2 regions of the Pseudoalteromonas spongiae UST010723-006 genome follow, and region 2 is predicted to be linked to the other one. Evidence: predicted binding sites of a transcription regulator. Region 2 holds the regulator's gene; the other holds the start of a gene.

Region 1 (4,199 bases), 160 kb from region 2:
GATAATGCCTCGCTCGAACGAGAGAGTTGTCTTTGAGAATTCAAAGACATTATATTTGAGTTAACACTTAAAGCCATGAGAGCCTCCAATAATAATTAACATAGGAACTATCAGTAGCAAGAGAGAGAGTAAGCTACAGATAGTTTTCTGTCCCATCTTCGTTATCGGCGCCCGTCTAAAACCCTTTAGCTTTTTTTTAAACTTTTTAACAAAAAGTAAAAAGCGGCCATTAGGCCGCTTTTTTTTATGAGAGGGAGTACTAACTTGATTAACTAGGAGAGAGTATTAACCAATTAGCGACAATGCTATCTGAGGCTGTTGATTTGCCTGAGCTAACATTGAGCTCGATGCTTGTTGTAACACCTGGTTACGCGCAAGACTTGCACTTTCAGCCGCAAAGTCCGTATCTAAAATACGTGACTTAGACGCTGACACATTTTCAGAAATATTATTCAAGTTACGAATAGTCGAGCTAAAACGGTTTTGCTTCGCACCGAGATCTGCACGTATACCATTTACCGTAGACAAAGCGTCATCAATTGCGGTAATCGCTGTCTGAGCCTGAGATGCAGTCGCAATTGTGTCATCGTTTACAGCTAAACCTGTTGCCCCCATACTTGTTGCGATAGCGACATTGATCACTTGGTTCGCATCTGGACCAACCTGGAAATCAGCTGTAAATGTTCCATCTAAAATATTTACACCACCAAACGTTGTATCACTTGCTACACGGTCAATTTCACTCGATAGCTCAGAAAACTCTTTTTGCAGTGCTGCACGATCTGATGCTGTATTTGAACCATTCGCTGATTGAATTGCCAGAACACGCATACGCTGCAGCATGTTCGAGGTTTCTTCTAGTGCACCTTCCGCTGTTTGCGATAGTGAAATACCATCGTTTGCATTACGTGCGCCTTGGTTTGCACCATTTACTTGCGACTGTAAACGTGTACCAATTTGAAGACCGGCCGCATCATCTGCTGCACTGTTAACACGTAAACCAGATGACAGCCGTTGGAAGGACGTGCTTAACGCATTTGTTGAATTCGATAATTGACGCTGTGCGTTCAATGATGTGACGTTTGAATTTACATATAAAGCCATAATGTTCACCCTCTAGTTCTAAGCAATTATGCTAAAAAGAACTGTTATCTAATTAATTTCTTTAACTAAAAACTATATCGACAGTGGGAGTAATTTCTTTAGAAAAAACCTGTAATTTTTTGTACTTTTTTAAATCACACAATAAAAAAAGCAGCCAAATGGCTGCTCTTATGAGAGAGGGAGTACTAACTTGATTTACTAGGAGAGAGTGTTAACCAATTAGGGATAATGCGATTTGTGGCTGTTGATTTGCCTGGGCTAACATTGAGCTTGATGCTTGTTGTAGCACCTGGTTACGTGCAAGACCTGCACTCTCCGCCGCAAAGTCTGTATCCATTATGCGTGATTTCGACGCCGATACGTTTTCTGAAACATTGTTTAAGTTACGAATAGTCGAACTAAAACGGTTTTGCTTCGCACCTAAGTCAGCTCGTACACCATTTACGATTGATAAAGCATCATCTAGTGCTGTAATCGCTGTTTGCGCACCTGCTGCTGTACTAATTGAATCATCTGAAAGTGCAAGACCCGTTGAGTTCATGTTGGTGGTAATTTTCACCTGAATCGTTTGGTTAGCATCTGGCCCTACTTGATAGTCTGTATCGTAAGTACCATTTAAGATGTTTACACCACCAAACGTTGTATCACTTGCTACACGGTCTATCTCTGCCGATAATTCAGCAAACTCTTTTTGTAGTGCATCACGGTCTGAGTCTGTGTTTGAACCATTCGCCGATTGAATCGATAAAACACGCATACGTTGCAACATATTTGACGTTTCTTCTAGTGCACCTTCTGCTGTTTGAGCTAGTGAAATACCATCATTCGCGTTACGTGCGCCTTGATTTGCACCATTTACTTGCGATTGTAAACGTGTACCAATTTGAAGACCTGCTGCATCGTCCGCTGCACTGTTAACACGTAAACCTGATGATAAACGCTGAAAAGACGTGCTTAACGCATTTGTCGAATTTGATAATTGACGCTGTGCGTTCAATGATGTGATGTTTGAATTTACATATAAAGCCATGATTCTCGCCCTCTTCTATCTGCGGTATTTACCGCCAAACAACTCGTTTGATTAAGATATCGACACGTCAAAAAGATTCTTTAATCAATTTTTACAAGTAAGCCACTAGAAGAAAAATAACCAACAAATAAACAAAGAGTTACTTTAATAATTTAATCACAAAATGCTTTTAATTTTGAAGCATGATTCGTTCTGATTATTCTAGTTTAGAGGTGTAATTGTTTAGTTTGGGCTCTATGAATACGCTATATGGGAGGGATATTATTCAGTCAAATATTTATAGATCACACCACTCAGTGTGATCTATAAAAAGCATTACGATTACTATTTATTACAGCAATGACAACGCAATTTGCGGCTGCTGGTTAGCCTGCGCTAACATTGAGCTTGAAGCCTGTTGTAATACTTGGTTACGCGCCAATGCCGCACTTTCTGCTGCAAAGTCTGTATCCATGATACGTGACTTAGACGCTGCTACATTTTCTGCTACGTTGTTTAAGTTACGAATAGTCGAACTAAAACGGTTTTGCTTCGCACCAAGATCAGCACGTACACCGTTCACTGTTGACAACGCATCATCTAGTGCACCTATAGCTGTTTGTGCGCCTGCAGCAGTACTGATAGAGTCATCAGAAAGCGCAAGTCCTGTTGAGTTCATATTTGTCGTTACTTTTAACGTAATAGTCTGGTTTGCATCAGCACCAACTTGGAAGTCTGTGTCGTACGTACCATCTAAAATATTTACACCACCAAAGCTCGTATCACTTGCAACACGATCAATCTCAGCAGATAGCTCTGTGAATTCTTTTTGCAGTGCATCACGATCCGAATCAGTGTTTGAACCATTCGCTGACTGAATTGCCAATACACGCATACGTTGCAGCATGTTCGAGGTTTCTTCCAACGCACCTTCTGCTGTTTGCGATAGTGAAATACCATCGTTTGCATTACGTGCACCTTGGTTTAAACCTTGTACTTGCGAGTTTAAACGCGTACCAATTTGCAAACCTGCCGCATCATCTGCCGCACTGTTTACACGTAAACCAGACGATAAACGTTGGAATGATGTTGATAATGCCTCACTCGAACGAGAGAGTTGTCTTTGAGAATTCAAAGACATTATATTTGAGTTAACACTTAAAGCCATGAGAGCCTCCAATAATAATTAACATAGGAACTATCAGTTGCAAGAGAGAGAGTAAGCTACAGATAGTTTTCTGTCCCATCTTCGTTATCGGCGGCCGCCTAAAACCCTTTAGCTTTTTTTAATTTTTTTTAACGAAAAGTAAAAAACGGCCATTTGGCCGTTTTTATATGAGAGGGAGTACTAACTTAATTAACTAGGAGAGAGTGTTAACCAATTAGCGACAATGCGATTTGTGGCTGTTGATTTGCCTGAGCTAACATTGAGCTTGATGCTTGCTGTAACACCTGGTTACGTGCAAGACCTGCACTCTCCGCCGCAAAGTCTGTATCCATTATGCGTGATTTCGACGCCGATACGTTTTCTGAAACATTGTTTAAGTTACGAATAGTCGAACTAAAACGGTTTTGCTTCGCACCTAAGTCAGCTCGTACACCATTTACGATTGATAAAGCATCATCTAGTGCTGTAATCGCTGTTTGCGCACCTGCTGCTGTACTAATTGAATCATCTGAAAGTGCAAGACCCGTTGAGTTCATGTTGGTGGTAATTTTCACCTGAATCGTTTGGTTAGCATCTGGCCCTACTTGATAGTCTGTATCGTAAGTACCATTTAAGATGTTTACACCACCAAACGTTGTATCACTTGCTACACGGTCTATCTCTGCCGATAATTCAGCAAACTCTTTTTGTAGTGCATCACGGTCTGAATCTGTGTTTGAACCATTCGCCGATTGAATCGATAAAACACGCATACGTTGCAACATGTTTGACGTTTCTTCTAGTGCACCTTCTGCTGTTTGCGCTAGTGAAATACCATCATTCGCGTTACGTGCGCCTTGATTTGCACCATTTACTTGCGATTGTAAACGTGTGCCAATTTGTAAACCGGCCGCATCGTCCGCTGCACTGTTAACACGT
Region 2 (4,199 bases):
ACCATCAGCAACCATTTGTTGTTCTTGTTGTATTGTCGTTTCAGGCGATTCATCATGTTCTACAGGTGTGCCAAACACAGTTAACATATGAATCAGGCTATCCTCGACTTCTCGGACAAGCTCGATTACGCGTCGAATAACTTGACCTGTGAGGTCCTGGTAACCCTGGGCCATGAGCACTTCTGTCATTAATGCATTTAATTTATCAGAATTTGTTTTTGCTTCGTCCATAAAGCCGTTTAGCTCATGACATAACACTTTAAACTCACCAACTTTAAGATCTCGCGACATTAATTTGTCCCATTTGGGCTTAATATTGTTGAGACCTGTTTGCAAGTTATCGGCAATAGGCAGCGATGCTTCAACGGCGTCCATCGTTGTATTCGCAGCTTGCTCTGTCATTTCCATAACATAATTGAGACGTTCTTTTGCGTCAGGGATAGACTCAGTTGTTAGCGCCGATAAAGTGGTATCAAGTTGAAAATTTTTCAATGAATCATGCAGTTGACGAGTTAGTTTGCCTACCTCACCAAATAATTCATCTTGCTCAATTGCCGTAACTTGCTTTAGCAGCTCTTGCGCTTGTTGTTGCTCATCGTTTTCAAGAAACGCAACTAGCTGCTTAGCTTGTTCTAAGGTAATTTGAGGCGCAGCACTTGCTGACATAAACCTCTCCTTCCCGTTAGCCTAAACGCTCAAAAACTTTATCAAGCTTTGTTTTAAGCGTTGCTGCTGTAAATGGTTTAACGATATAACCGTTTACACCTGCTTGCGCTGCAGCAATGATCTGCTCTTTTTTGGCTTCGGCAGTTACCATTAGTACCGGTATGTGTTTTAGACTGTCATCCGCGCGAATCGCGCGCAGCAAATCTATACCTTGCATACCTGGCATATTCCAATCCGTAACTACAAAGTCAAACTCTTGGTTTTGCAGCATTGGTAGCGCAGTGCTACCGTCGTCTGCTTCTTGCACGTTTGTGAAACCAAGATCTCTTAACAGGTTTTTAATGATTCTTCTCATCGTTGAAAAGTCGTCAACTACAAGAATTTTCATGTTTTTATCCAAAATATCCTCCAGTGAGGTATGCACCTAATTGTTTACTTACTACTTTTATTCTATATCCAGTCATGGACTTTTGCTTTAAGGCGCACCATGGCCTGACTATGTATTTGGCTCACTCTTGATTCACTCACTTCAAGAATTAGCCCAATTTCTTTTAAATTCATTTCATCATTGTAGTAAAGTGACAGCACTAACGCTTCTCTTTCTGGCAAAGTTTGTATTGCCTCTACTAACGCTTTATTAAATTTATCCTGTTGAATATCAACTAATGGATTTTGTTCTTTATTGCCGAGCCCTGCGTCGATGACATCTTCATCAACACCGAGATCTTCAATGCCGATAATTTTACCATTGCTTATATCCCTTAGAATATGATGGTACTCATCTAACGTAATATCAAGTTTTTCAGCTACTTCACTGTCTTTTGGTTCACGTCCGAGTGATGATTCTAGCTGATTGATGACCGCGGCGACTTCACGGGCGTTTTTATGTACTGAGCGAGGTACCCAATCTCCTTTACGCGTTTCATCAATTATTGCACCGCGAATACGAATACCCGCATAGGTTTCAAAGCTCGCACCTTTACTGCCATCAAAGTTCTTAGCAGCCTCGATTAATCCTATCATGCCTGCCTGAATGAGGTCTTCGACAATAACGCTCGCCGGCAGACGCGCTAAAATATGGTAGGCAATGCGTTTAACCAACGGCGTATGCTGTTCGACAAGTTGCGATAATTGATTTTGATTAGCATAGGCAGCGGTTCTTTTCATAGGCGTTCCTAATTACTAACCAGTTTCTCAATGAAAAACTCTAGGTGTCCTGACGGCTGATTTGGAATTGGCCAGCTCGCCGCTTTAGTTGCAAGTGCTTTGAACGCAATTGCTGCAGGCGATTTTGGAAATACGTCAACAATGGTTTTTTGTTTACGAATCGCTTTTCGAATATTTTCATCAAATGGAACTGTTGCGACTAGCTCAAGCGATACATCTAAAAAGCGGTCGGTTACTTTTGATAATTTTGCGAAAAGCTCTTGGCCTTCTTTTAAGCTGCGTACCATGTTCGCAACTATTTTAAATTTGTACACACCGTGCTCACGGCTTAACACTTTAATCAGTGCGTAAGCATCGGTTATTGATGTTGGTTCATCACACACAACAACAAGCACATCTTGTGAAGCGCGAGAAAAACTAAGCACCATATCTGAAATACCGGCCGCAGTGTCAACGACTAATACATCATAGTGTGAGTCTAATTCGCCAAAAGCGCGAATAAGGCCAGCGTGTTCAGATGGTGTTAATTCCACCATATTTTGAGAGCCAGATGTCGCAGGTACAATTTTCATACCATACGGCCCTTCAACTAAGATATCTTCGAGGTCACATTCACCTGAAAGCACGTGAGAAAGATTACGCTCTACACGCAAACCCAGCATTACATCACAGTTTGCTAAACCCAAATCGGCATCGAGTACCAGTACTTTTTGGCCTTGCTGAGCCATGGCGATTGCCATGTTTAGAGAGACATTGGTTTTACCAACTCCCCCTTTACCTCCAGTTACCGCAATTACTTTTACAGCCTTGTTGTTGTTTTTCATTTTCCGCAGGCCACTAGCTTGATCTAATTCTGGGTTAATCATACATTCCTACTGCTTGATGCGCCATGCTTGATGCACGTCTTGCTTGCGCGTTTGTTCGTTTTGCATACAACTGCTGAGCTTTGCTGACCAATTTTTCCGCATTTGCCACACGAATGTCCTCTGGTACACGCTGCCCATTGGTAAGATAGCCTATTGGCAGACGATTTTGAATGGCTACACTGATAATTTCACCTAAACTTAGACATTCATCAAGTTTTGTGAAGATACAACCACTTAACTGTACCTGTTTGAACTGTTTAATCGCCTCTTGCTGTACTTCAAGCTGTGCTGTTGAACTTAACACAAGGTAACTGCGAATATCTACTCGGCTATTGCGCATTAAGGTGTTGAGTTGTTCAGTCAAACGTATATCTCGTTGGCTCATTCCTGCTGTATCAATTAATACTAGACGCTTATTTCTTAAATGATAAAGAATTTCAGTGAGTTCTTCTGCATTTTTAACTTGCTTTACTGGGCAGCCAATAATACGACCATAAGTCGATAATTGCTCATATGCGCCAATACGATAAGTATCTGTTGTGATTAGTGCGATATTGTTGGCGCCAAATTTTTGTGCGCCAAGTGCAGCTAGCTTTGCAACTGTGGTAGTTTTACCTACACCAGTAGGACCAACTAGCGCATATACGCCACCACGACGCAAAATCTCATTATTTGCAGTGTATAGCTGTTTGCTCAGCATATTAAGTGTTTCTTGCCACGCTTGACGCGGTGCAACGTCATCTGGAATAAAACACGCAAGCTGGTCCGCTACTGCTTCACTGATACCCATACCTTTCAAACGGTCGAGTAAAAGAGCACGAGTTGGGTCACGGCGCGCCATATCTTCATTCATTAAGCCAGAAAGTTGGTGCTCAAGTAACTGTCTGATCGATGCCATTTCATCACGCATTGCTTGCATTTCATCAAGCGACTGAGCTTGGTTGCCATAACTGCTTTGTTGCTTTGGCTTAGCAAAGCTATCAAGGGCATCTTGCTGTGTCGATGTGAGTGAATCATCGTCATCAAACCAATTACGAGGCTGCTTTGGCTCAGGTGCTTTATCAAATTGAGGTGATTTTTTCGCTTGGCGCTCAAGTAATGCCGATAAACTATCTGCTACCGCTGCTTGTTTTTCAGGGGTCGCTGTTTGTGGTTTTGGCTTAACAAAATTATTACTAAAACGAGGCTTTTCTTCGCTTAACTTAGGCGCTGCAGGTGCAGCTTGCACTGACTTTTCATAATCAACAGCTGCCACAATTTCAACACCATCAGCCATGCGCTTATTTGACATGATAACTGCATCAGGACCTAGCTCATGCTTTACTTCATTCAACGCGCTGCGCATATCTTTAGCAAAAAAACGTTTAATTTTCATGTGACACCTCGTCTCTACTTATCACTGTTGACCGACTGAGCAAACAATTTTGATCTGCTTTTCTTCAGGTACTTCCTGATATGACATCACGCGCAAACCCGGTAGGCTGTGTTTCACAAATCGCG

What was found. The regulator FliA, encoded in region 2, starts transcription of late flagellar genes. The targets are predictions, from matches to a motif close to CTAAAGNTNNNNNNNNNNNNGCCGATA.
Region 1: a site for FliA is predicted at 2,192-2,218, ahead of PSPO_RS03960 (flagellin N-terminal helical domain-containing protein). Genes of this name have one in related genera too.

What each region holds. Positions count from the first base shown of each region.
Region 1 covers NZ_CP011039.1:843,137-847,335, reverse strand. Annotated here, with positions in the region: gene PSPO_RS03970 (flagellin N-terminal helical domain-containing protein) at 1-77, opposite strand, end outside; gene PSPO_RS03965 (flagellin N-terminal helical domain-containing protein) at 286-1,104, opposite strand; gene PSPO_RS03960 (flagellin N-terminal helical domain-containing protein) at 1,316-2,134, opposite strand; gene PSPO_RS03955 (flagellin N-terminal helical domain-containing protein) at 2,466-3,281, opposite strand; gene PSPO_RS03950 (flagellin N-terminal helical domain-containing protein) at 3,488-4,199, opposite strand, start outside.
Region 2 covers NZ_CP011039.1:1,004,626-1,008,824, reverse strand. Annotated here, with positions in the region: gene PSPO_RS04760 (protein phosphatase CheZ) at 1-666, opposite strand, end outside; gene cheY (chemotaxis response regulator CheY) at 683-1,066, opposite strand; gene PSPO_RS04750 (RNA polymerase sigma factor FliA) at 1,117-1,833, opposite strand; gene PSPO_RS04745 (MinD/ParA family ATP-binding protein) at 1,842-2,699, opposite strand; gene flhF (flagellar biosynthesis GTPase FlhF) at 2,692-4,074, opposite strand; gene flhA (flagellar biosynthesis protein FlhA) at 4,096-4,199, opposite strand, start outside.